One region of the Mesorhizobium sp. CAU 1741 genome, then DNA from elsewhere that is predicted to be linked to it. Evidence: riboswitches for the same ligand, from Rfam matches in the RefSeq annotation. Region 1 holds a riboswitch; the other holds the start of a gene.
What was found. A riboswitch is a leader RNA that binds a small molecule or an ion and turns the genes downstream of it on or off. The one in region 1 is predicted to bind thiamine pyrophosphate.
Positions count from the first base shown of each region.

Region 2: another riboswitch for thiamine pyrophosphate. It lies ahead of thiB (thiamine ABC transporter substrate binding subunit); the one in region 1 lies ahead of thiM (hydroxyethylthiazole kinase).

Region 1 is NZ_JBDOQP010000005.1:296,772-311,735, forward strand. Features, by position in the region: gene AAFN84_RS20355 (hypothetical protein) at 1-765, shown strand, start outside; gene AAFN84_RS20360 (hypothetical protein) at 769-1,287, opposite strand; gene AAFN84_RS20365 (hypothetical protein) at 1,304-1,594, opposite strand; gene AAFN84_RS20370 (hypothetical protein) at 1,892-3,418, shown strand; gene AAFN84_RS20375 (hypothetical protein) at 3,444-3,878, opposite strand; gene AAFN84_RS20380 (alpha/beta fold hydrolase) at 4,072-5,769, shown strand; gene AAFN84_RS20385 (hypothetical protein) at 5,941-6,345, shown strand; gene AAFN84_RS20390 (hypothetical protein) at 6,362-6,799, shown strand; gene AAFN84_RS20395 (DUF3592 domain-containing protein) at 6,843-7,346, shown strand; gene AAFN84_RS20400 (SMC-Scp complex subunit ScpB) at 7,354-8,091, opposite strand; gene AAFN84_RS20405 (3-oxoacyl-ACP reductase) at 8,292-9,056, opposite strand; gene thiD (bifunctional hydroxymethylpyrimidine kinase/phosphomethylpyrimidine kinase) at 9,070-9,876, opposite strand; gene thiE (thiamine phosphate synthase) at 9,873-10,511, opposite strand; gene thiM (hydroxyethylthiazole kinase) at 10,508-11,311, opposite strand; TPP riboswitch at 11,362-11,458, opposite strand; gene AAFN84_RS20425 (LysR family transcriptional regulator) at 11,509-12,405, opposite strand; gene AAFN84_RS20430 (D-cysteine desulfhydrase) at 12,521-13,534, shown strand; gene AAFN84_RS20435 (amino acid racemase) at 13,576-14,286, shown strand; gene AAFN84_RS20440 (putative sulfate exporter family transporter) at 14,273-14,964, shown strand, end outside.
Region 2 is NZ_JBDOQP010000007.1:47,419-62,382, reverse strand. Features, by position in the region: gene AAFN84_RS22690 (ABC-F family ATP-binding cassette domain-containing protein) at 1-827, opposite strand, end outside; gene AAFN84_RS22685 (thiamine diphosphokinase) at 830-1,474, opposite strand; TPP riboswitch at 1,550-1,676, shown strand; gene thiB (thiamine ABC transporter substrate binding subunit) at 1,718-2,719, shown strand; gene thiP (thiamine/thiamine pyrophosphate ABC transporter permease) at 2,729-4,330, shown strand; gene thiQ (thiamine ABC transporter ATP-binding protein) at 4,327-5,040, shown strand; gene AAFN84_RS22665 (M48 family metalloprotease) at 5,259-6,713, shown strand; gene AAFN84_RS22660 (RNA polymerase factor sigma-32) at 6,767-7,630, opposite strand; gene AAFN84_RS22655 (CarD family transcriptional regulator) at 7,882-8,454, opposite strand; gene fdxA (ferredoxin FdxA) at 8,831-9,169, opposite strand; gene AAFN84_RS22645 (RNA-binding S4 domain-containing protein) at 9,304-9,690, opposite strand; gene AAFN84_RS22640 (helicase-related protein) at 9,691-12,873, opposite strand; gene phbB (acetoacetyl-CoA reductase) at 13,533-14,258, opposite strand; gene AAFN84_RS22630 (acetyl-CoA C-acetyltransferase) at 14,350-14,964, opposite strand, start outside.

The DNA of each region.
Region 1 (14,964 bases):
CGGTCGATTGGACAACGAAGCGGCGCGACCGCGGCACGCCTGGTGCGCATCGCCTTGTGCGGGATCATTCTCGGATCGGCTCTCCCCGCCATTGCCAAAGATGCGCAGCCGGGTGTCTTCGAGGATTGCGAGACGCACCTCGCGGCGAGCGGGCTGCAATTCACCATCATCGAGGCCACCGACCCGCATGGCTATCCCGGCGAACGAGGTAGCCTGGAGATAGACCATGCCGGCGCGCTTCAGCCGGTGTGCCTGACATGGCGCTACGAGGACGGCTCCATCCGGCATGGTCTGGGACTGACGCTCGCCCAGAGCGGTGTTCTCGCGGCCTTCTTTGGCGACGGCATCATGCGCATTCACGTTTATCGGCGTGAAGGCGGGGTTCTCGACGGGATCTCGGCAACAGCCTCGACGGACGCGGCCACCGCAGCCGTCAGGATGACCGAGACCGCCAGGCGCGAGGTCTACGACATCGACGGCGGTGACCGGTTCACCATTGCGAGGTTTCGAGGCGAGATTTCCACCGTCACATGGCACACGCCGCAAGGCGACATGCCCGGCATGGCGCTTGAACACGGCGCATACCTTGCCGCAATGGCGATCGATCCGGCACGCCACCATGGACTGGCTCTCTACGTTGCAGACGCCGATGGCGGACAGGCAACCGGACGCTGGACATCGAAAGGCGCCTGGGGGGTCGGGACCGAGACGCTGCACGTCCATGGGCCCTCCGACGCAGAATCGTTCTTCGAGCCAAATCGGTAGGTTCTATCTGCACGCGGTGTGCTCGCCGGTCGCGGCATCGTAGTCACGCCTGCAGCCGTCGAGCCCTCCTGCCGCCACCCAGAGACCGGTCGCGAATGCCAGACACCCGAAGGCGCACGCACCGAACGCATATGTCCTGCCTGCAAGGCGTGCGAGGTTCCAGATGACGACGATCAACGGTCCGAGAATCAGTGCAAACTGCATCGGCTCACGAGGCACGCGGAGGCCGTTGCCGGGGCCGGTCGACATGATGATGGCGAGCATTATGCAAACCGCGCCCGCGATCGTCAGGCCCACGACCAACGCCCGGCGCACCGCCATCCGCTCTTGCCAGCGCTGCGGCAGAACCACGGAAGCCAGAAGCGCGACCAATCCCGGCAGCGCCAGCAGGTTGAAGGCGGCGCCAAGCCACTTCTCCTCGGCAATCAGTTGCGGAACTGCCACGAAAAGCATCGGCAGCACACCGGCCACGAGAAGCGCCGGCAGCAGCAACACCACCTGTATCAAGACCCGCGCGGTCATGTTTCCGGCCGATACCTCAGTCCGTCCGCTCTATCGTGCTGACCGCGAAGGCGACCAGGATGAACATGAGAACCACGCCCCCCAGCAGCAGCAGCATCGTCCGTCGCATAGACTGCGTCCGGCCGTCGCGCGCGACATTCAGGTTGGTGATGGTGTGAAGCATCATGGCCCAGCGCGGAAAGCCCGTGCGGTTGACCAGGTCCGGAGAACGCTTCTCGATCCGGTATGAGAGAAGGATGGCCCCGATGAAGAGAGAGATCGTGACGAGTGGCCATATCGACATGAACGCGGATACCAGTGGCGTCATTGGCAGGCCCTCCTGAGAAGATTCCCCGGATCCCCCGGAATGCGGTGGGACGCGATATGCGAAGTTGCGTTCGCAGCCGCGCGTTTCCCTCTTGTGCCCAGCCATCGTCGACACTCGTCCTCCCATAGCCGACCGTCATACCCTTCGCGGGGTATGCCCCGTCGAAGGGGAGAATGAAGAATTGCCGGACGATTATCGAGGGACCAGATCATGCGCACCGGCAAGTGCCAGCTATCCTGGAGCGACCGCGTCGCTCGCCACTCTCGCGCGTTGCCAAGGCCTCGGCGTGGCGGTCTGTTGGCCGTCATCCTGATGTCCCTGGTGATGTTCCACGGGCCAGCGACCGCCCAGACCCCGCAGCAGAAGGCCGACATCGCGAGTGCCGTCGGTGAGCAGACGGCCGATGTCATCTTCACGGTTCGAGAGGCCATCAATGCGCTGGGCTCCGGCTGGGCCAATTCGCAGTTCGAAAGTGATCGCGCAGCCGAGCTGGCGGAGAGCTATCGATCGAGCGCGGAACTGGCGCTAAGCCTGGCCCGGCAATCGCTGTCGAAGAACGAGCGGACCGTTCGTGTCGTTGCCGCGGCGGAGATGCTGGTGAAACAGTCGGCCGCCCTCGTCGACTGGATCAAGACGGGCGATCGATCGCCCGCACCGAACTATGCCGTCATGCAGATGACGACCGATGCATTGCTGCTCGGTCAGAACGCGACCAGCGCGCCGCCGCAGGCAGCCGCGCAGAGGCAGGAAGTGTCGCTGCGCATCGTCAGGTCTCAGGCGCCAAACGGCGCCGCTGGCGATCTTGGAACATTGTCGGTGGTCCACACCGGCGTCACGGTTCCGGAACGGCTCAACTGGACCTATGAAGATGGTTCGGCCGATGAGGGCCTCGGCGTTCCTTTGCCTGGAACCGGCATGCTGGCCGCCTCTTTCGGGACCAGGGTCAAGAGCATCCATCTTTACCAACTGCGCGAGCCGGGCGTCGACGGACCTGCCATAGAGGGGCGCTGGGCGCCGGCGCAGTCGGGAACCACGATCCGCTCCATTCGAATGACGGCGGCGAACGATGCGATTCTGCCAACGGAATTTTCGATCGAGGGCGGCGGCACGTTTTCGATGCAGAACCGTGCGACGGGGGTGCCCCTTTCGGTCAAGTGGACGTTTCCCTCGGGGGCAATCTCCGGCGTCGGCGTGATGTCCGGCAATTTCCTTGCCGCCATCGCCACCGATCCCGGCGAAAGCAATGGCGTGGCCCTCTACAGCATGGCGCCTGACGCCTCCCGGGCGACAAGCCGCTGGGTCGTGACGGGCTCGCCGGGAGTGGGAGCGGAGGAACTCGTGGTGACACGAATTGCCGGCGCGAGCCCCCCTATCGAAGCACCGACACCGGCAAGCGCCCCTGCTCAAACCGGCGTGTCGATCGATCCTGTGTCGGAGATCCGGCAGATCGCAGAAGCTCTGCGTGACGACCTTGGAAACGCCTCGCAGTGGAGACCGACGACCTCGCAGATCAACGCCATCTCGGCCACCAAGGCCGACGCCGACAAGCTTCGCGCCTATGTCGAGATGGTCTATGCGGACCTCTCCCCCGGCCGGGCGGCAGCCAAGGGAGGGCAGACCGAGGTGGTCGTCACCGGCCCCGACTTGAGGGATCTGGCAGGCGGGTATCGCAAATATATCGAGCATTTCCGGCCCGGTACGACGATCTACGGCTTCAAATACGTCAAGCCGGGCGAGGACAGCGGCATGCGCTATGACGGCATCATCCGCGTCAACGACGCCTGGATATTCATACCCAAGGCATGGCGTGCATTCCGCGACTAGTCTTGACGCCATATCGGAGCTGCGCTCAGCGCCGGGTACCAGGAACAGGCTTCGGCCCCGCCGTCGTGGTGCGGTTCTCCCGGCTCTGCTCGGCGCGCGACAGCCGCACGATATTGTGGCCCCTCAGCGGAGCATTGTAAGGCTCGGCGACAAAGCCACCGAAACGTGCCTCTCGCACAATCACTTCGCGATTGCGGATCAGGCAAACTACCGCTGCACATTCAACGGCGCGTTCCGGGGCGTCCGCGTAGCGCCAGCTCATGCCACCCAGTGGCGCGGGGGACTGGAAGACCAGCCGCCGCCCCTGATGATCCTCGGCAAGCTTCAGACAGTCGGCGCAGAAATACCACGGATAGCGCGCAACCAATTGCTGGCGCGTACCGCAACCCGGGCAGAAATGGTCATCGTCGCCGCCCTCGCGCCGCCATGCGCTTGTCCCGACTTCCGGTACTTTTGCCATGAACCCACCCGCGCAACGCGCCCCAATTTCGCGATGAGAGCGCAGCAAACGAAATGCCGCGCAACGCGCGCTCGATCATACCCCCGGCGGTATAGTTTTTTCCTCGAAGCAACGGTTCTTGCTCCAATCCGCGACCAATCGGCGACCGGCGCGGCCTATTCTCGCCTTCCAACCAACTCAGCGGAGGCAGGGCGTGGAGGGAACACCGAGGCTCATCGATCTCGTCTATGCATCGACCATCGACCCGCATCGCTATGACGACCTCATGGCTTGCTGGCAGGTGCATCTCGACGAGGCGCTGTCGTCATCGCCGGAACCGGAGACGATCGATCCCGATGCCGGGCAGGAGGAGATCGAGCGCCACTTCAACCGGGCCTTCGCCATTCTCGAGAGGCTGGGCCGTCAGGGCACGGAAGCGCAATCCTTCAGCGCGCTGGTCGATGGAGAGTCCCGGCCGGCGGTGCTGGTGGATGCGACGGGTCGCATCGTCGCCGCGAACGGACGGGCGATTGCGCTGTTCGGCGTTACACCCGGCGACACGATCGATGTCCTCAGCCTCGAAGCGGCTGGCCTGAACAACATCCGAAAGGCGCTGTCGCGCATCTCACGCGAGCTGCCGGGCCGGTTGTTGACCGTCACGCGCGTGCTTTCCCCCGCCGACGGCACCACGCCGATCGTGGCGCTGACACGCGCGCCGGCGATCGGCGACAGGCCCGTGGCGCTGCTTTCGGTCGCCGACATCGCGTGGAGCGAGCGGATCGGCGACCTGCTGAGACAGGTCTTTGGCCTGACGCCGACGGAATGCGAAATCGCCAGGGGCATCATCGCGGGGCTGCCGCCACATCGGCTCGCCAGCGCGCGCGGCCGATCCGAGCAAACCGTGCGGACCCAGATGAAATCCGTGCTGCGCAAGCTTGGCCTGCGCAACCAGGCGGAACTGGTGCGCATGATCGCCGGCCTGATGCAGATGGACGCCGCGCCGGAACTTATGAACAGCCGGCCCGACAGTGGCATCGATGGTCGCTCGACCCTGATGATCGGCGGCACGCGTCTTCTGGACGTCGCCGTCATAGGCCCGGCGAACGGGCGCCCGGTCCTCTTCATCCATGGCATGCTCGACGGGCATGGGGTCTCGCGGACAACCCGCAGGATTCTCGACGAGCGCCGCATCAGGCTGATCTGCCCGGTGCGCCCGAACTTTGGCAGGTCGGCTCCCGATGGCGCCGCGCCCGGCGCACCGGATCGTTTCGCGCGGGATGCGGCCGCGGTCCTCGACCATCTCGGCATCGCCTCGTGTCCCGTCATCGGCCACATGGCCGGGTCGATCCACGCATTCGCGATTGCTGCGCGGCTGGGCCCCCGCATCACGCATGTCGTCAATGTGGCCGGCGGCGTACCGATCGTTTCGACCTCCCAGTTCGCACTGATGTCGCCACGACAGCGCGTGGTGGCGCATACGGCGCGTTTCGCGCCAAGACTTCTTCCGTTGATCCTGCGCGCCGGCATCGCGCTTCTGGATAGCGGCGGCGACGCTGCCTTCATGAAGGCGCTCTACAGTGCCGCGCCACTCGATTTCGGCGTGGCAAACCATCCCGAAATCTCCGCCATTCTCAGGGACGGCTACCGGTTCAGCATCGCGCAGGGCCACAGGGCGTTCGAGATCGACGCTCACCATGTCGTCCAGGACTGGACCGACCTTGCCGCCGCGTCGCGCCAGAATGTGCTGTTGCTTCATGGCCGGCATGACCCGGTCGTCGGCATGCAGACCGTGCGCGACTTTGCCGGGCGCCTGGGCGCACGGGCGGAGCATGTCGAGCATCCGGCGCAGGGTCAGTTGCTGTTCTACGCCGATCCCGCCTTCGTCTTCGACGCGCTCGAACGCGTGGTCTGATTCGAGCGTGGTTACGAGCGCTGCAGTTGGGTGACGGGACTATATCGAGCCGCAGGCGTCGGCGCATCGCGCCGCCTCGGCCAAAGCGACCTTACACGCGCCCTACACCGCCAAGGGTATGACGATGCTCGACGGTGATGGCTGAGTGGGACGGTAAAAGGAGAACGGGCGATGAGAATACTGCGGCTTCTTTCGGTGATTGCGATGGCGACGTTGGTCCCCGTGGCCCCAGCCATCGCTCAGGCAAAACTCGTGGCAAGCGAGCGGATAAATGGCGAAGGGGTCGCCTTCCAGTCCCGCAAATTCGGCCAGTTGCGGCTCGTCAAGATTTCGGTGCGCGATGACAACCGCCCGAAATGCATGGTCAGCCTGGATGGCGTGGAGGCCGTTCTGGCCGAGGCGCAGCGCGCGAAAAGCCTGGTGCCTCGCCGCATGCCCGGTGGCAACGGCGTCATCATCACGATCTACCTCAAGTTCAACTCCACGCCGTCCGTACCGACCTGCGACCGTCCCGGCGAGGACTGCCAGCTCGACATCGTGGTCAAAGACGCGAAATCGCTACTGGGTTCCATCTGATCTGGAGGAAAGCGCCATGAACAGGCGACATCTCATGCTTGCGGCAACAGTTGCGGCGGCGCTTTCGGCGCCGACGTCCCTGCGGGCCGAAACCTATCTGACGGGCGCGGAAATCAACGAGCGCGGCGCCCGCTTCACGCTCGCTCCATTCGGCGAGATGAGGATTTCGGGCATAAGCCTCGGTGGACGCAAGAGCAATGACTGCCTGGTCCAGGTCGAAGGCATGAAGAGAACGATCTCGGGGGCGATCAAGACCCGGACCCTGGCCTATTCGAAGGGCTCGGGACGCGGCATAACGATCACCATCGACATGCAAAGGGTGCTGGATCAATGCAAGCACCCGCAGACCGGCGATTTCACACCCTGCTGCCTTGGCAGTGGCGAAGGCTGCCGGGCCACCGTGGAAGTGCCGGACGAGGCATCGATCCGGATCATGAATGCCCTGGGTATCTGACGGCATTCCGGCGTTGCCCGCGGTCTGCTGAGTTCTCGGACCGATGACCAACCTGACGCAATCGGATGGCTTGCGCTGGCTGACGGCTGGCTGTTCGTTGATCCTCGTCTGCGCGGTGATGCTGCCGGTCGCATTGATGGACCTCGGTCACGCCCGGCTGCCGGAGGACTGGCCCGCTACCGCCGGCATCGTCGAGCAATCCGGGATCGGCTCGACATCGACCGGTTCGGGACGGCTCGGTGTCGACTGGTCGTACTTCCCAAGCATTCACTACCGCTATTCGGTGGGAGGACAGACCTATCTCGGCAATGTCGTGTATCGCGGCAAGGGCCCGGCAGGCGAAGCGGCGGTACGCGCGCTGGTAGAGCGCTATCCGGCCGGCGCAAGCGTGAACGTGTTCTACGACCCGCGAGACCCGACCCAGGCGGTGCTCTTGCCCGAGGTGCAGCTCAAGAACTACCATGCCATTCTAGCGATGACGCTGGGTCTCGTCGCAGGCATAAGCTGCCTGTTGCGGTTTCGCGCGATACGCCGCCGGGAGATCTGAGCCGGTTTCACTCGGGGTCCGGCGACCCCTCCGCCTCGTCCCTGTCTCCGTCGTCGTCGCCGATCTCGGCCTCGTCTCCACGCTCCTGCGACGATGCGACGGGAATATCCCCCTCCGCCAGCGATCGCCGGCTCAGCAGGCCGGCATCCTCCAGCGCCTCGTGGTCAGGCAGGTCTCTTAACGTATCCAGCCCGAAATGCGACAGGAACGTCTTCGTGGTGACGTAGGTGTAGGGTGCGCCAGGCTGCGGCGCGCGCGGACCGGATGCGATGAATCCCGTCGAGCGCAGGGTGGCGATCAGGTCGCGCGAGATTTCGCGGGCGAAGAAGGTCGACAGCTCCATCCGCGTGATCGGCTGGAAATAGGCGATGGTCATCAGCACCAGCGCTTCCTGCTGGCTGAGGTCCACGATCTGCTCGGCCGCGCCTGAAGCCGTGCGGATCGCGTCGGCGAATGACGGGCGCGTGCGATGCTGGAACCCGCCGGCAACGGCGACGATGTCGTAGGGTCTGCCGCGCAGCTCTTCACGGATATCGTCCACCAGGAGATCCAGGCTGCAGCCCTTGCCGACGACACGGGCCAGCGTTTCGCGGGGCACCGGTTCGCCAGAGGCAAAGATCACCGCCTCGACCCGGCCCATCCATTCGCGCCACCGTGCCTCGGGTGGCAGATGATCCAGTTCCGGGTCGAACAGCGGGCTTTCGCCCGTCCGCGCCCTGCCCTTGCGATTGACCGCCGCTCCCATCGTCAGGCCGGACCGGATCGGGCGCTCGACCGCCCGTTCCGGCCGCGCGGGCCCGCTGACGCCGTCGTCGACGACGCGCACAACACTACGTCCGGACACATGGGATGCTCGAGAATCATGGCCGCGAGAATGAATCGCGGCGCATCATTCTGCAACGCAAATGCACACAATCCAAAGCGTTGACGAGCGTGCCGTCGCGCTCAGTTGAAGACGAGCCCGCCGTCCACCACCAGATTCTGCCCGGTAATCGCGCGCGCCCAGGGGCTGGCGAAGAACAGCACCGCATCGGCGGCTTCCTGCGGGGTCGTCACGCGGCGCAGCGGCGTACTGCCGGCGATGAGGTCGAAGACGGCTTGAGGTGTCGCCGCGCTTGCGTCGGTGGTGCGCAGGAGCCCGCCCGACACCATGTTGACCGTGATGCCCGACGGTCCGAGTTCGGCCGCCGCCGTGCGGGTCAGCGACAGGAGCGCGGCCTTGGCTGCCGTATAGTCGTGATAGGGCACGACTGGGTTCTGGAAGAGGTTGGTGCCGATGGTGACGACGCGGCCGAAACCGGCCTGCGCCATTGCCGGCCGAACGGCACGGAGCAGGTTGAGCGCGCCCTTCGTTGCCGTCTCGAAATGGGGTGCAATGTCCTCCCACGACAGCGCGTCGAGCTTCTTGCGCGCATCGCCATTGAACGAGAAATCCGCGAGCGCATTGTGGACCACCGTGGTGGGGCTGCCAAGCGCGGCCGTCACGTCGGCAACCATTCGGTCGACCTCGCCGGCGTCGCGGACATCCGCGCCGAACGCGCGCGAACGGGTTCCCAGCCTGTCGGCCAGCGCTTCGGCCTTGTCCCTGCTGGTGCGGTAGTTGATGGCCACCCGGGCGCCCTCGCGCGCAAAGGCTTCGGCGATCGCGGCCCCAAGGCCCCGCCCTGCACCGGTGACCAGGACGGTCTGCTCGCTGATCGGCAATGTCATTGATGTATCCCTCTCACGATTGTTGCCAGAACTGATGAAAATGATGGACCGGCCCATGGCCCGAGCCGACCGATAGCCGCTCGGCATCGACGATCGCGCCGGCCAGATAGGCCTTCGCTGCTTGTGCCGCGCCGACGGGCGGCATCCCCCTCGCAAGAGAGGCGGAGAGTGCGCTGGACAAGGTGCAGCCGGTGCCGTGCGTGCTGGCGGTGGCGATGCGCGGTCCTTCAAGCCATTCCAGCTCCGTTTGGCTCGAGAAGACATCCGGGCTGTCGTTCCCGCCGAGGTGGCCACCCTTGAGAAGAACGGCGTGCGCTCCCGCCGTTCGCAACTGACGGGCCTGTTCGGCCATCTGTGCGCGGGTTTCCGCGACCGGCACCCCGATCAGCGCCGCTGCCTCCGGCAGGTTGGGCGTGATGATCGTCGCCAATGGAAGCAGCCTTTCGACAAGTGCGGCCACCGCGTCGGGGTCGAGCAGGCTTGCGCCGCCCTTGGCGACCATCACCGGATCAAGCACCACCGGCAAATTCGGATGCGGCGCCAGCGCGTCGGCAACGGCCTCGGCGATCCCGGCGCTGGCGACCATGCCGATCTTGACGGCATCGACGCGGATGTCGGCGAAAACCGCCTCGATCTGCCGCGCGACGAATGAAGGCGGCACGAGGTGAACTCCCGAGACGCCTTGCGTGTTCTGCGCCGTCAGCGCCGTGAGGACCGCCATTCCATAGACGCCGCAGGCGGAAAACGTCTTCAGGTCCGCCTGGATGCCGGCTCCGCCCGAAGGGTCGGAACCGGCAATGCTGAGGACGTTCCGGATCATCGGCATGCCCTTTTGATCGCGCCGGCGATGTCGCGGGCCGCCGCATGCGGATCCGGCTGGCCGCAAACCGCCGAAACCACGGCCAGACCCCTGGCACCGGCCTTGAAGACGTCGTTCGCATGACGGGCTTTCAGGCCGCCGATGGCGACTGCCGGAACGGGACAGGCCTCCACCATTCGCGCCAGCCCGTCGAAACCGATCGGCGGTTTGTGGTCCGGCTTGGTGGGCGTCGCGAAGACCGGCCCGATACCGGCATAGTCCACGATGGCCGTATCGAGCGCGGCGGCCAGGGCGGCCGTCTCCACCGTGACGCCGAGGATCATGTCGGGCCCTGTGCGGGCACGCGCGAGAGCCACATCGAGATCGCCCTGGCCGATATGCAGGCCATCGGCCCCGATCGCAACTGCCGCGTCCGCGTCGTCGTTGACCACGAGCAGCGCGTCTGTGCCCGCCAGTGCCTGCTTCAATGCACGCCCGGTCTCGACAAGTCGCGCCGTGTCGGCCTGCTTGTCGCGCAACTGGATCATGGTCGCTCCGGCCGTCGCCGCCTGGCGCGCTGTCTCGACCATACCAAGGTCGCCGCATAGCGCGGGATCGAGCACGAGATAGAAGGAGAGGTCGAACCGGGGTCTCATGCTGCTGCGACCCGCGAGCCGGCGTCGAGCGCATCACCGTCGACGGCTGCGAGCGCGTCGAGGAAGCGCCACCCGAACGAGCCCGGCCCCGCCGCATCCCTGGCGGCCTTTTCACCGGCGACGGCAAAGTGTGCCAGAGCCGCCGTCGTCGCCTCGAGAGGGTTGCGCGGAAATGCGGCGGCGAAGGCGCCGACAAGGCAGGTGAGCGAGCAGCCCAGCGCCGTGACTTGCGGCATAAAGGGCGAGCCACCCTCGACGCGGTAGGCGCGCTCGCCATCGGTGACGAAATCCACCGCGCCGGTGACCGCGACCACCGCGCCGTGCATGCGGGCGATGGACCGGGCCGCATCCTCGGCGGCCGTGACCGTGTCGCGGCTGTCGACGCCGCGCCCGTGGCCCGTGGCGCCCGACAGCGCGATGATCTCGGAGGCGTTGCCGCGCACGATGTTTGGCGACAGGCCGAGCAGGTCCAATGCCGCCTTGCGGCGGTACGCCGTGGCGTGGTGGGCGACCGGGTCGAGCACCCATGGGCGCCCGGCCTGCCGCGCGCCGTCCACGGCGGCGTGCATGCCTTGAAGCCATACCGGCGACAGCGTTCCGATATTGATCGTCAGCGCGCCGGCGATCGCCGCGAATTCCCCCGCCTCGGCCTCGGCGTGGATCATCGCCGGGGAGGCGCCCGCCGCCAGCAGCACGTTGGCCGCAACGTTCATCGCGACGAAATTGGTGATGCAGTGGACGAGCGGCGTCTCGCGCCGCATCGCCGTCAACATGGTTCCGGGGGAAAGGTCGTCCGTCATCTTGCTCCTTTCCAGCGGAGCAGAAGACGGAAGGGTACGAGCAACTCAAGCGGCCGACCCAAGCGACTCCCTCCGCCGGCATTATCCGGTTCAGGTTCGAAGGGTGCTTCTCAGCCCGCCTGTCGGCGAGCGCCCCTGTCTCTCATCCGGGTAGTGTTGCAAAGCGGGAAGGCATTGTCACGCGCAAATCGGTGGCGTCACCGCGATCGGGTCAACTGGTCCCAAAGGAGCTGCTCGGTGGCGGACGCGGCGCCAAGCGCACGCACTGCCGTCACCTCCAGCTCGCAATGTGGTATCGTGCGCGACAGATCCACCAGCCTGCCGTCGTCGAGGCGATCACGCGCCAGCGAACGGGGCACCCAGGCAACCGCAACCCCGACCGCGGCCAATTCGAGCGCCGCAAGGGTGAGCGACGTCTCAACCTTGGCCATAAGCTCGACCGTCGGCCGCAGACGCGCCAATATCTGACGTTCCATCACCTGTCCCATGAAGACGTCCCCTGGATAGGCGACATAGGGCAATCGGCCCTGCCTCATGAGGTCGAGCACTCGATCGTGGTGCCCTGCCCCGATCACCGGCACGAGCGTATCGGAGCTGATCGCGGCGACCTCGACAAAGTCCGCACGAACGGGATGTTCGGTTCCAGGCAGCCGGTAAACGATGGCGACGTCAGCCTCCCTGGCCAGCAATTGGGCGAAGCAATCGTCGAGGTTTGCGGAGCGGAGCCTCAGGAATATCCCGTCATTGCGGGACTGTATTTCATCGATGATGCCGGGCGCGATCGCGGTCGTCAGCGCATGCTGGCTGACGATGACGATGCGGTTGGCGGAGGCCCGTTCGCCCGAGCGGAGATCGAGCACGAGCTGCCGCAATCGTTCCGCGATGCCCTCGATGGCGTCGCGATGTTCAGCCGTCGCGCGGCGAAGCTCCACCGGCTTGCGGGAGCGATCGAAAAGTTCGATGCCGACATGCTCTTCGATGTTCTGGACACGCCTCGAAAACGCCGACGCCGTCAGCCCGCGACGCTGCGCGGCTTCTCCGAACGAGCCTGTCTCGGCCACCGCGAGGATGTCTTCCAGCCATTCGAGCCGCACAGCAGATTTCCTTAACTTGCATGGTATGCATCTTGTTTCAAAAATTTCGACCTTGATGCTGGAGGCATCGTATTGGATATGTCGCTCCATGCAACTTTTCTGATTGGAGACAGCCATGCACCTCTCCCGCTACCCCCGTGTCTTCCTGGCCCACCTGCCCACTCCGCTGGAGCGTCTCGACCGCTTGTCGGCTGAACTCGGAGGTCCGGAAATCTGGATCAAGCGGGACGACTGCACCGGGCTGTCGACAGGCGGCAACAAGACCCGCAAGCTCGAATTCCTGATGGCCGAGGCCATGCAGCAGGGCGCCGACATGGTGATTACGCAAGGCGCCACCCAGTCGAACCATGCGCGCCAGACGGCCGCCTTCGCCGCAAAGCTCGGGCTCGCATGTCACCTCCTGCTGGAAGATCGGACCGGCTCCAACGATGCCAACTACAACACCAACGGCAACGTGCTGCTCGACCATCTGCATGGCGCCACGACCGAGAAGCGGACGGGCGGCGCCGACATGCAGGGCGAGATGGAGAAGGTTGCGGAACGCTTTCGCGCCGAGGGCCGCAAGGTCTACCTGATCCCCGGCGGAGGGTCGAACGCGACGGGTGCGCTCGGCTATGTGAACTGCGCCTTCGAACTCGTCGGCCAGGCGAATGACCGCGGGCTGGTTATCGACCAGATCGTCACGGCGACCGGCAGTGCCGGTACCCAGGCCGGCCTCGTCACAGGACTCAAGGCCATCAATGCCAATATCCCGCTGCTCGGTATCGGCGTGCGCGCGCCAAAGGAGAAGCAGGAAGAAAACGTCTTCAACCTGTCGCTGAAGACCGCGGAAAAGCTCGGCTGCCCGGACGTGGTATCGCGCAGCGACGTTGTCGCCGACTGCAGCTATGTCGGACCGGGCTATGGCATCCCTCGCGCCGATACGCTGGAAGCGATCCGCATGTTCGCCGAACTGGAGGGCATCCTTCTCGACCCGGTCTACTCCGGCAAGGGCGCAGCCGGCCTCATCGACCTGTGCCGTAAGGGGACCTTCAAGAAGGGACAGAAGATCGTCTTTCTGCACACTGGCGGCTCGGCAGCCCTTTTCGGCTACGACGCCGTCCTCGCTGGCGAAGCTTCGGCCCAGTAGCTCGGACATCTCTCACCATTGGAACGAGCGGGATGAGCGCCATGAGCCTTCGCAAGATCGGCATTCTCGGTGGGATGGGGCCGGAAGCAACGGTGCTCTTCATGCAGAAGACCCTCGCGGCGGTGCCCGCGCGGGACGATGTCGACCATATTCCCCTGCTCGTCGACCAGAACCCGCAGGTGCCGTCGCGCATCCGCCATCTGATCGAGAAGCGTGGCGAAAGCCCGGCCCCGGTGCTCGCCGCGATGGCGCGGGGGCTCGAAGTCGCCGGCGCCGAGGCGCTCGCCATGCCCTGCAATACGGCCCACCACTACGCACCCGACATCAGATCGGCGGTCGCGATCCCGTTCATCGACATGGTCGCGCTGGCGGCCGACAGGGCACTGGAACAGGCGGGCGCGGGCGGCCGGGTGGGCATTCTCGCCTCGCCCGCCACGCGCCTAGTGGGATTGTTCGACCAGGTCCTCGCTGCACGCGGGCTCGAGGCGGTTTATCCGGCGCGCGACGAGGACGCGCTGGCGATCATTCGGCGCATCAAGGCAGGCGATCTCGGCGCCGAGACCCGCGCCGCCCTGCGCGCGCTGTCGAGCGGATTGCTGGAACGGGACGCCGAGGTCCAGATGATCGCCTGCACGGAGTTCTCGCTCATCCCGGATGCGGTCGATCCGCGCGCGCGCTGCTTCGATACGCTCGACCTGCTGGTCGACGCCGTCGTCGGGTTCTCGCGCTCGACGCCCGATGACCGGTCCTGAGCCTTTGCCGGAACGCTTTCAGGCCCAAAGCAGCCAGATCTTCGCTTGGATCGCGCTGCACAAGCGCGGGGTGGTGCTCGCCGCCACCATCGCGCTGGCCGCGAGTTTCCTGTCGGAGCACTACGGCGCGCCGGCCATGCTGTTTGCCCTGCTGATCGGCATGGCGTTCAACTTCATGACGGAGAATCCGGGCACGGCACCCGGGGTGGAGCTCTGCTCGAAGACCATCCTGCGGATCGGCGTCGCCCTGCTGGGGCTGCGGCTCACGTTCGCCGACGTGTCGCAACTTGGCCTTTCCAGCATTCTCGGCGTATGTGCGCTGACACTTCTGGTGCTGGCCAGCGGCACGCTGATCGCCAGATTGACGGGCCGGCCGATGGCGTTCGGCCTGCTGACCGGCGGCGCGGTTGCCATCTGTGGCGCATCGGCTGCCCTGGCAATCGCTGCGGTCATTCCGAAGCGGCATCTTCGCGAGGAAGACGTCCTCTTCACCGTCGTCGGCGTCACCGCGCTGTCGACCGCTGCCATGATCCTCTACCCGATCCTCTTCGCAGCGCTCGGCCTGTCGGAACTGGCCAGCGGCTACCTCATCGGAGCAACCATCCACGACGTCGCCCAGGTGGTCGGCGCTGGCTATTCGATCAGCGATCCGGCCGGCGAGATCGCGACCTTCACCAA
Region 2 (14,964 bases), on a different contig from region 1:
CTGGCTTCCGCTGCCGCCATTGAGGCAAGGCCTTCTGCGCCCCGGTGGGTACGGAAGCGCTCGCGCATCGAATGCAGATCGCCGAGGCGGCGCATGTTGCGCTTTCGCCGCGCCGTCACGCCATAGCGCAGCCAGTGCTCCTCGCGCACGATCTGGCGACCGAGCTTGTGCTGCTCCTTCTCTTCTTCCTCGAGTATCTGGTCTCGCCATTCCTCGAAATGCGCGAAGCCTTTCTCAAGCCGCCGGGTGACGCCGCGGTCCAGCCATACCGTCGCCCGAGAGACGCGCTCGAGGAACCTGCGATCGTGCGAGATCATGATCAGCGCCGATTTGGTGCGCTGCAGCTCGCCTTCCAGCCATTCGATGACCGAGAGGTCGAGATGGTTGGTCGGCTCGTCGAGCAGCAGCACGTCGGGCTCTGGCGCCATCACCCGCGCAAGCGCTGCCCGGCGCGCCTCGCCACCCGACAGCGTCTTCGGGTCTTCGTCTCCGCTCAGGCCGAGGCTCTCGATCAGATAGGTGGCACGGTAGGGATCGTCCGCGGGGCCGAGCCCCGCCTCGACATAGGCGCGAACGGTTGCAAAGCCCTCCGTATCGGGCTCCTGCGGCAGGTAGCGCACTGTCGCCGATGGCTGGCGGAAAATCTCGCCGTCCTGCGCCTCGACCATGCCGGCGGCGATCTTGAGCAACGTCGACTTGCCAGAGCCATTGCGACCGACGAGTGCGATCTTGTCCCCCGCCGAGGCGGACAGCTCCGCCCCGTCGAGCAGCGGTGTGCCGCCGAAGGTCAGTTTGATGCCGTCGAGGGAAAGAAGTGGAGGTGCCATGGTCACATGCGGAAATAGGAGACGGGATGGGCAATCAGCATCGCACGGCCGGAAGAGAGCCGCACGGTGAGGTCGCCAGCAACTTCGTTGGACAAGGTGAGCGACGAGCCGAAGGAAACGGCGCGATCTGTGAGCGGCCATTTGGCGCCGGACAGCGTCAGCCCGACAAGGTCGGAGAACGCCAATATGCTGAAGACGGTGCCGGAGGCGTAATCGAACGATCGGCTTCCCGGCAACAGCGGCACGCCCTCCTGGCTGCCGCTCGTCAGCAGGCATGGCGTTCCGCCTTCCGCAAGTCTCAACGCGGCGGCTTGATGCAGGAAGGCATGATCGGCCCGCGCGCCGCCAAAGGCGCCGACAAGCAGGAGGTCGGTGGCGCCACGCGAAAGCGCGGCATCGATGGCGATCTCGCCATCGGTCTGGTCCTTCTCCGGGGGGAAGGCTTCGACCGGGACGTCGCGGTGGGTGGTGCGCATGGAGTCGTCGACGGAATCGAAGTCGCCGGTCCACAGCTCAGGTGTCACGCCCAAGGCATCCGCGTGCCGAATGCCGGAATCGGCCGCGATGACCCGCAGGCCTTCGAGCTGGCGCGTGAGCCGGGGGGTTGCGACGAGGTCGCCCCCGAGAAGGATGGCAAAGCGGGTCATTGGCCCCGCCTCTATCATGCATCGGGCAGCAAGCGAAAGCGCTTGCGCACGCTCCAAACCCGCCCTATGTGTCGAATTGCTCTAACGGGGTGCCGGGTGCGGTTTTGCCGCCCACCGGCTGAGAGGCAAAAGGGGTCACCCTTGCCAACCCGCTGAACCTGATCCGGCTCATACCGGCGGAGGGATTAGACGCTGCAATCCAGGCGCCTGATTTCCCTTGAACACGAACCAAGGAGGCGCCTAATGCGCACATTGCTGACATCGATTTCTGCCCTGACCGTGGCCTTTCTGGCGCTGCCTGCCGCGGCGCAAGAGAAGCTCACCGTCTACACCTATGAGAGCTTTACCGCCGACTGGGGACCCGGACCGGTGGTTGAAAAGGCCTTCGAGACCGAGTGCGGCTGCGACATCGACTTCGTTTCCGTCGCTGATGGCGTCGCGCTGCTCAATCGGCTGAAACTGGAGGGCACGGGAACCGAGGCGGACATCGTTCTCGGCCTCGACACCAATCTCACTCACGAGGCAAAGGAGACGGGCCTGTTCGCCCCGCATGGCCTCTCACTCGACAAGGTGGACGTACCCGGCGGGTGGGACGACGACACCTTCGTACCGTTCGATTACGGCTATTTCGCCTTCGTCTATGACACCGAAACGATCGACACCCCGCCGGCAAGCCTCAAGCAACTGGTCGATGGCGACCCGGAAGAGAAGATCGTCATCCAGGACCCTCGCACCTCGACGCCCGGCCTCGGCCTGCTGTTGTGGGTGAAGTCCGTTTACGGCGACGAAGCACCCGAGGCCTGGGAAAAGCTCAGCCAGCGCGTGCTGACGGTCACCCCGGGATGGAGCGAGGCATACGGGCTCTTCACGAGTGGAGAAGCGCCGATGGTGCTGTCCTACACCACCTCCCCCGCCTATCACGTAATTGCGGAAGACACCGACCGATACAGGGCCGCCGCGTTCGAAGAAGGCCATTACCTCCAGGTCGAGGTTGCCGGCATCACGACCAAGGGGGCCGAGAACCCACTCGCCGCGCAATTTCTCGAATTCATGACCGGACCCGGCTTCCAGGACGCGATTCCCGAGACCAACTGGATGTTTCCGGCCGGAGAAACGTCGAAGCCATTGAACGCGGCCTTCGACGATCTCGTGCAACCGGCCGAGACTCTCGCCTTCGACCCGGAAGAGATAGCTGAAAACCGCCAGGCATGGGTCGACGAGTGGCTCGCGGTCATGAGCCGGTAATTTTCGACCATGACCGATCGCCGCATCCTTGCCGGCACGATCAGCCTCGCGGCGGTCGGTCTCCTGATCGGCGGAGCCTTCGCCGGTCTCGTCTCCGAAGCGCTTCTCGACTGGTCAGGCGCGGCCTCCGCATTCAACGCCTATCTCTTCCGCATCGTGCGGTTCACGCTTTGGCAGGCGGCGCTCTCGACATTGCTGTCGGTGGTTCCGGCCATGCTGGTTGCACGCGCGCTGGCACGGCATCCGTCATTTCCCGGCCGTGGCTTGATGCTTCGGCTGTTCGCACTGCCGTTGGCCCTGCCGGCAATCGTCGCAGCGCTCGGCATCCTGGCACTGCTTGGACGGGCCGGCCTGTTCGCCGATCCGCTCGGCGCGATGACCGGCCAACGATGGCAAGGCATATACGGCCTGTCCGGCATCCTGGTGGCCCATGTCTTCTTCAACCTGCCGCTCGCCGCGCGTCTCTTCCTGCACGCGATTGAAACGGTGCCGAACGACCAGTGGCGGCTCGCAGCACAGTTGGGAATGGGCGCTCGCGCATCATTCCGCTTCATCGAATGGCCGGTGATGCGCGCCGCCCTGCCCGGGGTCGCGGGTCTGGTCTTCATGCTGTGTGTGACGTCGTTCACGATCGTCCTGACACTGGGCGGTGGCCCCCGCGCCACGACGCTTGAGGTGGCAATCTACCAGTCGCTTCGTTTCGACTTCGACCCGGCCCGCGCCGTCGCACTGACATTTCTGCAGGTCGTGCTCACCGCGCTGATCGTTGTGTTGCTGATACGGCTGGGCACCAACATGGCCGGTGACGCGAACCTCCCAATCGCGCCTCGGCGGCCTGTGCTGGCGGGATGTTTGGAAACGCTGATCAACGGTGGAATTCTCATTATTGCACTGCTTTTCGTCGCCGGACCGCTGGTTGCAACCGTCATCGCCGGCTTGCGCGCAGATCTGGCCCGATTGGTGGCCGACCCGGCCGTCCACGCCGCGACGGCCACGAGCCTGTTGCTCGCGTCGGCTTCGGCCGTTCTGTGCGTTGCATTGTCGCTCAGTCTCGTCTCGGCACGGCGCACGATGGAATTGCGCCGCGCGCGGACGGCCCGGCCCGGCCTGCTGGAGCGAGTTCTCGACACCGGCGCCGGCTTCGTGCTGGTGATTCCACCGATCGTCGTGGGGGCCGGCTGGTTCGTGCTGCTGCGCCAGACCGGCCTGGTCTTCGCCGTTGCTCCGATTATGGTGGTCACCGTCAACGCCGTCATGGCGATGCCGTTCGCGATCCGCGCGATCCGGCCCGCTCACGACGCTGCGAGCGAGCGCCATGAGCGGCTGTGCGCGCAGCTCGGCATTTCGGGCCTCAACCGGTTGCGGCTCGTCGAATGGCCTTCATTGCGCCGCCCCGCTGCAACCGCACTGGCGTTCGCGATGGCGCTCTCGCTGGGAGACCTCGGCGTCATCGCGCTGTTCGGGTCGGATTCCGTCCAGACCTTGCCGTATCTGCTTCTTGCGCGCATGGGCAGCTACCGCACAGAGGACGCAGCAGGCATCGCCCTTTTTCTCGGAGCGTTATGTCTGTTGCTGATGATGACGATCGATCGAACCAGGAGCCAATCATGACCCACGGCGCGTCGGTCCGGCTCGAAGACGTGGGCTTCAGCTACGATGAAACGGAGATGACGTTCGATCTGGCCGTCGATCCCTCCCAAATCGTCGCGGTGATGGGGCCGAGCGGTTCGGGAAAATCAACGCTGCTCAACCTCGTCGCCGGCTTCGAGACGCCGGCCATAGGCAAGGTACTGATCGGCGAGCGCGACGTGACCGATGTACCGCCGGCGGCAAGGCCTGTTTCCATGGTGTTTCAGGAAAACAACCTGTTTGCCCATCTCGACGTGCGCAGCAATGTCGGCCTGGGGCGCTCGCCGGCCTTGCGTTTGTCCAACACCGATGAGGCAGACATACGCGAAGCGCTGTCGAAGACTGGGCTCGCGGGAAAGGAGCGGCGCCTGCCGGCGGAACTGTCGGGAGGCGAGCGCCAGCGCGTCGCGCTCGCCCGTGTGCTCGTGCGCAACCGCCCGGTACTTTTGCTCGATGAACCATTCGCCTCCCTTGGACCGGCCCTGCGCCGTGAAATGATCGAACTCGTGCGCGCGCTGCACCGCGAGCGCGGCATGACGGTTCTGATGGCGACTCACCATCCAGACGATGCACAGGCACTTTCGGACAGCGTCGCGTATATCGAGGATGGGCGCGTGGCAGCCCATGCCTCTACTCAGGAGATGTTCTCGTCGAGCGCTCCGGCTGGTTTCCGCGCCTATATCGGCATCTGAGCCACCATTGCCTGCAAGCCGACACAATTGCGAGGCAGAGCTTCGCAAAGTTCGCCTTCGCACGGTTGTTTCCCGCATGGGACTGTGGCTTAGCTGAGCTGCAACCCAATAGGCTGGTCACACGTTGAAGACGGTATATTCGACGAAAGGGCGCGATTCTGCCAAGGCCAAAGCGGGATAGGTCGGGCGACCGGGGACATTCGCCGGTTGGAATATCCATGCGTGGCACGATGGTGGCCGCGCTTGCGCTGGCGCTTGCGGGTTGCCAGGTGCTCGGCGGCGCGCAGAACAGCGACGCATTCCGCCCCTCGCAGAACCCGGTCACGGTAGACACCGTCACTCGAAACGATCGCATGGCTGCGATCGCGCGCGAGCAGCATCCGCGCATCCTTGCGACCTATGGTGGCGAGTACTCCAACGCAAAGCTCGAGCGCATGGTCGCCAAGGTAGTCGGCTCCCTGACCCTCGACCCGGAAAATCCGAACCAGACCTATCAGATAACGATCCTCGACTCGCCGAACATCAACGCCTTCGCGTTGTCGGGTGGCTATCTCTACGTGACCAGGGGACTTCTCGCGCTCGCCAACGACTCGGCCGAGCTCGCGGCCGTTCTCGCCCATGAGATGGCGCATGTGACGGCGAACCACGGCATCGAGCGCCAGCGGCGCGAAGCCGAAGAGGTTCTGGCGTCGCAGGTGGTCAACGATGTGCTCGGCGGCGACCCTGCGGCCAGCGTCGCTCTTGTGCGCGGCAAACTGCGACTGGCGCAGTTCTCGCGCAATCAGGAACTCGAGGCCGACGCGATCGGCATCCGCGCCATCGCTCGCGCCGGCTACGATCCTTTCGCGGCAGCGCGCTTCCTGCAGTCGATGTCCGCCTACAGCGCATCGCGCAACGTGACCGACGGCACCGACCAGAACCTCGATTTCCTGGCCAGCCATCCCAACGCGCCGCAGCGTATCGAGCTCGCCCTGCGCCATGCCCGCCAGTTCGCACGACCAGAGCAGGGCAATCGCGATCGCGACACATTCCTCGACGGAATCGACGGGCTTTTGTTCGGCGACACGCCCGAGGAAGGCTACGTGCGCGGACGCACCTTCCTGCATCCGAATCTCGGCGTTTCGTTCACGGTGCCGGAGGGTTTCGTGATCGACAACTCCGCCGCCGCGGTCACCGCCGCCGGCCCCGGCGACATAGCCGTACGCTTCGATGGGGTCTCGATCGACAGACGCGCGTCACTTTCCGATTATGTTCGCAGCGGCTGGGTGGCCGGGCTCGAACCAGGCAGCATTCGGCCCGTCACCATCAATGGCAACGAGGCCGTCACGGCGCGCGCGCGCGCCGAGAGCTGGCAATTCGACGTCACGGTCATCCGCGCTGGCGGCCAGGTCTACCGCCTGCTGACCGCCGCGCCTGAATCGAGCAATGCGCTCGAAGCGACGGCGAGCCAGGTGCGCGATAGCTTCAGGACGTTGTCCGGTGCCGAGAAGGCTGCGCTGCAGCCGCTACGCGTGCGCGTCGTCCGCGTAGAGCCCGGCCAGACGATTGCCACACTCGCTGCCCAGATGGAAGGCGTGGACGGAAAGCTAGACGTATTCAGGTTGATCAATGCATTGAGCCCCGGCGCGACGGTGTCGGCCGGTCAGCGGGTGAAGATCATCACCGATCGCTGATGAGGCAGCATAGGAATTTGTGGAACCGGCGTCGCCGCCGGTCTCACCGAAACTCAGGCAGCGCTGGCGATTTCCGGATGCTGCCGGACCAGCGCGTCGCGAAGCTTTTCCAGCGCGCGGCCTTCGATCTGGCGCACGCGTTCCTTTGAAATTCCAAGCTTGGCTCCGAGCGCCTCGAGCGTCGCTCCTTCGTCCTGAAGCCGTCTTTCGTGGATGATGCGCAGTTCCCGATCGCTAAGCGTCGTCAGCGCGCTCTTTAGCCACGATTGGCGTCTCTCCGTATCGATCGCCTCGCCGACGACCTCGTCGGGCAACGGCGCATCGGATACCAGCAGATCCATGCGCTCCGCGCTCTGACCTTCGGAATTAGCGCTCAATGGTGCGTTGAGAGAGGTATCGGGACCTGAAAGCCGCGCATCCATCGTCGCAACATCGGCCACCGCCACGTTGAGCGCGGCAGAGACTTCGCGATACAGGTCGTCATTGGAAAGAACGCGGGAATCCTGAGCCAGCCGCGCCCTCAACCGGCGAAGGTTGAAGAACAGCGCCTTTTGCGCCGAAGACGTTCCTCCGCGAACAATCGACCAGTTGCGAAGGATGTAATCCTGCATGGAAGCCCTGATCCACCACGTCGCATAGGTCGAAAATCTTACCTGACGGTTCGGTTCGAATCTGGCCGCCGCCTCAAGCAGCCCTATATGGCCCTCCTGGATGAGGTCGCTCATCGACAGACCGAAGTGCCGGAACCGGGACGCCATCGATATGACGAGGCGCATATGCGCGACGGTTATTCGGTGAAGAGCCTGCTGGTCGTGTTGCTCCCTCCATCGCACGGCGAGGTCGTGTTCCTCGTCACGGGCGAGATAGGGGGCCTTCATCGCTTCGCGGATCATGCTGCGCCGTGCTGGGTCGTCCATATCGCGCTCCCTCTGAATTTGCGGGCGCCACTAACGGACCGTCGAACAATTCAGAGCGTCGGTCCGCGCGCCCCCGCAAGGAAATACGTATCATCAGCCGGATTGGTTCCCTTCGAGGGACAAATTCGCGCCAGGACCGCATTTCGACGCCGACACATTGCCGTGATCGATGGAAGAAGAACGCTGAAACGGAAAGACCCGGCCGCGAGGGCCGGGTCTTTCAGTCGAACACTACAAACGGGAAGCAGCGTTTATGCTGCCTCTTCCTGCTCGGATTCCTCGTTGTCGGCCTTTGCGCCGCGACGTGGTCCCTTGTTGAGATTCACCTCGATGAGCCGCACCGCTTCCGTATCGGACATCTTGTTGACGGCCGCGATCTCGCGCGCCATCCGGTCCAGCGCAGCTTCGTAGAGCTGACGTTCAGAATAGGACTGCTCGGGCTGGTTCTCGGCGCGGTAGAGATCGCGCACGACTTCCGAGATCGAGATCAGGTCGCCGGAGTTGATCTTCGCATCATATTCCTGCGCGCGACGCGACCACATGGTGCGCTTCACGCGGGCACGACCCTGAACGACCTTCAAAGCGCGGTCGACATAATCCGTCTCCGAAAGCTTGCGCATGCCGATGGACGTCGCCTTGGCGACCGGCACCTTGAGACGCATCTTGTCCTTCTGGAAGTCGATGACGAACAATTCCAGCTTCATGCCCGCGACCTCCTGCTCCTCGATGGTCGCGATCTGTCCGACGCCATGCGCCGGATAGACGATGTACTCACCGGTCTTGAAGCCATGTCTGGCTGCGGATTTCTTCTGCTGGGTTGCCATACGCCCTGTACTCCTTTTTATGTCGCGAACCATCTGGCTACGCGCTATACGACTGGGGCCGATGAGTCGGCCTGCCACCTGCCAGGGACAAGACAAAGGTGCGCGCCTCGAAAGCAGTTCACGATCTGAGGGAGACGCGATCACGCTCTCCCGGTCCAGATCTCACTGGTCCCGAATGCGTTCAGCCTTTCAATGATTGGTGCGCTCGCGCCATCTATCGACGTCTGTCATAGGCATGTTGATTTTATGTAACACGAAAAGTGGAAAGAATCAACAATTTACCGCACGAGCGAGCATGGCCGCCTTCGGGCCATGTCGCCGAAGCCGAAAAGAAATCGCGGTCAGGCAGCGATGACGCAAGGTCAACGCAAGTGGCTCAATCACCGTCCCCCGGCTCTGCGGAGAAGTGGTTCTCGAACTTGTTCGCCACCCCGTCGAACTCTTTCGCGTCCGCCGGCGGCTCCTTCTTTGCCGTGATGTTGGGCCATTTCGAGGCGTATTCGGTGTTCACCTCCAGCCACCTCTCAAGGCCCGGTTCGGTATCGGGCTTGATCGCGTCCGCCGGGCATTCCGGCTCGCAGACACCGCAGTCGATGCACTCGTCGGGATGAATGACGAGCATGTTCTCGCCTTCATAGAAGCAGTCGACCGGACACACCTCGATGCAGTCCATATACTTGCACTTGATGCAGTTGTCGGTGACGACATAGGTCATGTGGCTGCTCCCGCCGTCGGGCTAGTCTGTTGTCCGGCGGTGAGGTAGCGCCTTTGCCGGGCCTGTGCAAGGGTGACCATTGCGCGCAATCGCCGTGGCGCGGAACGATATTCCGGCACCCGATTTCCGGCGCATCACTCATCGTCACGCAAGGCGTCGATACGCCGCCGCTCTTTCTTCGTCGGCCGGCCGGATCCCTGCGCGCGCACTGGCACCAATGCGTCCGGTAGCGAATCGTCCCGTGCCTCTGCCGGCGGCGTCATGTCCTCGTAGAGGGTGCGCGCCTCCTCGGCCGGACCACGCCGGACCCCCGACGCCAGCACCCGCCATATGATGACCCGGCGCTCCAGCGTTATCGTCAGCACGTCGCCGATCTTCACCGGATGCGACGGTTGGTCGATCTTGTCCCGGTTGAGCCTGACCCTGCCTGCCTGCACCAGTTTGGCCGCGAGCGATCGCGACTTGATGGCGCGCGCGAAGAACAGCCATTTGTCGACGCGCTGGCGGCCTTCGCCGGGCATCTACTTCTTGAGTTGGTCGCGCAATGCGGCGAGCTTGGCGAAGGGCGAGTCCGGATCGACCTTGGCCGGGCGTTCGTCGCGTGGCTTGCCGGCGGGCCGGGTGTTGGCCTGCCGCTCGCCATTGCGCTCGTGGCGGCGATTCTCACCGCCCGGTTTGCCACCGCCACCCGGCTTGTTGCCCTTGAACTTGCCACGGCCGTGACGCTGGCGCGCGCCTTCGCCTTCAGGCCGAGCAGCCTCGCCTTCCTCGCCGCGCGCATTCTGCTGGCCCTGGGGACGGCCGCGACTCTGCCCGTGCCGTTGCCCTTGCCTCTGTCGCCCCTCGAAACGTGCCGGACGCCACAAAAGGATCGGTTTCGGCTCCTCGGCGGGTTCGGCAACGGAGGCAGGCTCTTCCGTGACGGCCTCTTCTGTCCCAGGCGTCGCGACAACCTCGGCCGCCGGCGCCTGTTCAGCCGGCACGGACGCCTCGACGTCCGGCTCCGCCGGGACGGTAGCGCCCGGCCCCGCAGTGGCGGGCTCGACTATCGTTTCGCCGTCCGTGGCCACCGCCTCGACTTGTGCAGCGGCATCCGGCGCCGACCCTTCGTCGGCCACAACCGCGGCCTCTACGTCGGCAGCCTGCGTTGCGGCGGCTTCCCTGGCAGCGGCCTCTGCCGCCTTGGCGGCGACGCGTTCACGTTCCGCGGCGTCCAGCGATTCAAGCCGGGCCTGCACCTCGGCCGCCGGCTTCGCCTCGGAGCGATAGCCAAGGCCCTTGAGGATTTCCTCGATGTCCTCGGAGGTTGCCCCGAGGATCGACATCATCGCCGGCGTTACGATGAACGCGGCACCGTCGAAAGCGCCTTCCGGACGTTGGCCGGTGCCCGCGCGCCATGACAGCGCCGGACGGATCAGGTCGGCGAGCCGCTCGAGAATGTCGACCCGAACGGCACGACGACCAAGCGAGCGATAGCCCGCAAGGCGGTAGAATGCCGGCTCGAAGGCCGTGTCGACCACCAGCGATGTGCGCCCGGACGCCAGTCCGTTGACCACGTCGCCGAAACCGGGCTTGTCCTTGCCGTCGTTCTGAAGCGACCACAGCAGGGTCAGAAGACCGGCCGGCGCCGGCTTAAGCAGCGTCGGCACGAAGATGTGGAAAGCGCCGAAGCGCACGCCCAGCCGACGCAGCGCGGCACGCGCTTCCTGGTCGAGAGACTTGACCTCGTCCGCGACATCGCGGCGGTTGAGCAGCCCGAAATTCTCCACCAACCTGAAGGCGATGCCGCGAGCGATCCCGCTCAACTGGTCGGCGTTCTTGAGGTCGAACAGCGGCTTGAGCAACGTCTCCATCTGGTAGCGCACGAAGCGCTCCGCCCGGGCGGCCACCTTGTCTCGGGACGGACCCGTCAGTTGCTCGTCGGCGAGCAGGATGACGCGCGGCGCGAGCGGGTCCTCGCCGCCGGTAAGGGTCGCGACAGGCGCGCCGATCCAGCGCAACAATCCATCGGACGCCAGCGCGAAATCACCGTTGGCGGCATTGGCGAAGCGTTCGGCGCGCGCGTCGAACTCGCTGGCGAGCGCCTTTTGCGCGGCGGCCTTCACGGCCTTGGCATCCTCGCCTCCCGCGGACTGGTCGGCTGTGAAGCGAAATCCTTCGAGCGCTCCCACATGGTGTCCCTCGACGACGACATCGCCGGACGGATTGATTTCAGCTTCAAGCATCGCGTTTTCTCTCAGGCGCCTCATCAGCACGGATGTCCTGCGGTCTACGAAGCGTTTCGTCAATCGTTCGTGAAGCGCATCGGACAATCTATCCTCGATCTCGCGCGTTTTTTCCTGCCAGTGTGCCGGATCGGCAAGCCATCCAGGACGGTGCGAGACGAAAGTCCAGGTCCTGATCTGCGCGATGCGGTGCGACAGCGTGTCGATGTCGCCCTCGGTCGTGTCGGCGCGCCGAACCTGCTCTGCCATGTAGCTTTCGTCGACATGGCCCTTGCGGGCAAGGTCGAGATAGATCGAGCCGATGATGTCCGCATGCTGGGCCGGCGCGATGCGACGATAGTCGGGCAGCGCGCATGCCTCCCACAGGAGCTCCACCCGTTTGGCGCCGGTGGCGAGCTTGCGGATCTCCTCGTCTTTCGAAAGATGCTCCAGCGCGCGCGCGTCCACCGCCGGCAAGGCCCGCGTCAGCCCTTCAACCGGAGGGATCACGTCGATCGAGCGTTTGAGCGCATCCAGGCTCGAAAAATCGAACCGTGCGCTTCGCCACTGCAGCACTTTGACGGAATCGAAATTGTGCGATTCGATCCGTTCGACGAGCTCGTCGGACAATGGATCGACCTGGCCGGTGACGCCGAACGTGCCGTCGCGCACATGGCGTCCAGCGCGGCCCGCGATCTGGCCGAGTTCGGCTGCGGTGAGGTCGCGATACTGGAACCCGTCGAACTTGCGATTCTGCGCGAAGGCGACGTGGTCGACGTCGAGGTTCAGGCCCATGCCGATCGCGTCGGTTGCGATGAGATAGTCGACATCGCCGGACTGATAGAGTTCGACCTGGGAATTGCGCGTACGTGGGCTCAGCGCGCCGAGGACGACCGCCGCGCCCCCGCGCTGGCGGCGAATGAGTTCTCCGATGCCGTAGACCTCGTCTGCCGAGAACGCCACGATCGCGGACCGGTGCGGCAGGCGCGTCAGCTTCTTCGATCCGGCATAGGCGAGTTGCGACATGCGTGGCCGGGTCACGACGGAAATCCCGCGCAGCAGCTTTTCCAGAATGCCGCGCATCGTGGCGGCACCCAAGAGCAGCGTTTCCTGCCGGCCCCGCAGGTGCAGGATGCGGTCGGTAAAGATGTGGCCGCGTTCGAGATCGGCGGCAAGCTGGACCTCGTCGATGGCCACGAACGCGACGTCCGTCTCCCGTGGCATCGCCTCGACGGTGCAGACCGAATACCGTGCCCCGGGCGGAACGATCTTCTCCTCGCCCGTCACCAGCGCGACCTTGTCGGCGCCGACGCGGTCGACCACGCGGCTATAGACCTCGCGCGCCAGCAATCGCAGCGGAAGCCCGATCATGCCGCTCTCGTGCGCGATCATGCGGTCGATGGCCAGATGCGTCTTGCCGGTGTTTGTCGGCCCAAGGACCGCAGTGACGTCCCTGCCGGTAAGCACGAGGGGCGCGTCTGCTCTGGTGAGGATATTCATCGTGGGAGGTCGGGCCTCTTGGCGCATCATCAGCGGACGCTCCAACTATCATGCGGGCCGGGTGGAGCGGAAGAGACCGGCGTGCCGATGCGAAGATAGGTGACTGCCGCCCCCACGCCAATGAAAACTGCACATATTAAGGTTTGGAACGAGTCTGGAACGAATCAGCGACGAATCACCTACCTGCGCATATTCCTGTTTTGTTCACCACTACATCTGGTGAGAACCGACACTTGTCCGGGCACATGCTGAATCGCTGTTTGCCGCGATCGAGAGCAAAGCGGCAGCGGCGTTAACTTTTCCCCGTAAGGCCGTCAGCCTCCCCGAGCGGCCGCGCGACTTCTCGGCTAAGCTTCAGATTTCATTAGGGAAATATTAACACCGGCTTAACCTTTTGCCGGTTGCGGGGTGTTTCCGGTTAACGTTCCGACCAAACCCGGAACGAATCGGCGACGAATCACCCCTGAGACAATCTTCCCGGTTTGTTCCACACAAGATGTAGTGGCTTCCACAGGCAGCGCACAACTAGTCCACAGCTTGTCCACCGTGATTCGCACAGGCTTTCGCCGTGCGCGTTAACCTTTGGGCACGAAAAATGCCGCGAGACCGACCGGACGCGCGGCATTGATTGGAATTGGGAGGATGCGGGACGTTCTGCCTTAGACGAAGAACTGGCCGCCATTGGCCGAAACGGTCGAACCTGTGATGAAGCCTGCTTCGTCCGACGCGAGGAAGACCACCACCCGCGCGATCTCCTCCGGCTCGCCCAGGCGACCGACCGGAATCTGCGGGATGATGCGCTCGTTGAGCACCTTCTCGTCGATCGCCTTGACCATCTCGGTGGCGATATAGCCGGGACAGATGGCGTTGACCGTGATGCCGGCGCGCGCGCCTTCCTGCGCCAGCGCCTTGGTGAGGCCGAGATCGCCAGCCTTGGCGGCGGAATAGTTTGCCTGGCCCGCCTGGCCCTTCTGGCCGTTGATCGACGATATCGTGATCACCCGGCCGAACTTGCGGTCGCGCATGCCGGACCACAGCGGATGGGTCATGTTGAACACACCGGTGAGATTGGTGTCGATGACCTCTTTCCACTGCTGCGGCGTCATCTTGTGGAACATCGCATCGCGGGTGATGCCGGCATTGTTGACGAGCACGTCCACGGGGCCGAGCTCGGCCTCGACGCGGGCCACACCATCGACACAGGCCTCGTATTCGGCGACCGACCACTTGTAGACCGGAATGCCGGTCTCTTCCTTGAACTTTGCCGCTGCGTCGTCATTGCCGGCATAGTTTGCCGCAACCTTGTAGCCTGCGTCACGCAGGGCAACGGATATGGCAGCGCCAATACCGCGCGTCCCACCTGTAACGATTGCCGTTCGGGTCATGTCATTCTCCTCCCTCACATGGCTCTTCTGAGAGTAAGGGATGGCGGTCCCGGCCCGCTCTTCTTCCCTCACTCCCTGTCTGCTTGTTGTCTCAGTTCATAGCTTCGACGCACATGGCCACGCCCATGCCGCCGCCGATGCACAGGGTCGCGAGCCCCTTGTTCGCACCGCGACGCTTCATTTCGAAGACCAGCGTGTTGAAAACGCGCGCGCCTGACGCGCCGATCGGGTGGCCGATCGCGATCGCGCCGCCATTGACGTTCACGATCTCCGGGTTCCAGCCCATATCCTTGTTGACCGCGCAGGCCTGCGCGGCGAAGGCTTCGTTGGCTTCGACCAGATCCAGCTCGTCGACCTTCCAGCCGGCTTTCTGCAGCGCCTTGCGCGACGCGGGGATCGGCCCGGTGCCCATGATCTGCGGATCGACGCCCGCGGTGGCCCACGACACGATGCGCACCAGCGGCGTGATGCCCCGGCGCACGGCTTCTTCCTCGCTCATCAGCACCACGGCGGCCGCGCCGTCGTTGATGCCGGACGCGTTGCCGGCCGTGACCGTGCCTTCCTTGTCGAAGGCGGGCCGAAGCTTCTGCATGGCCTCGATCGTCGCGCCGTGGCGGATATATTCGTCCTGGTCGACCACGACCTCGCCCTTGCGTGTGGTCAGCGTAACCGGAACGATCTCGTCCTTGAAGCGTCCGGCCTTCTG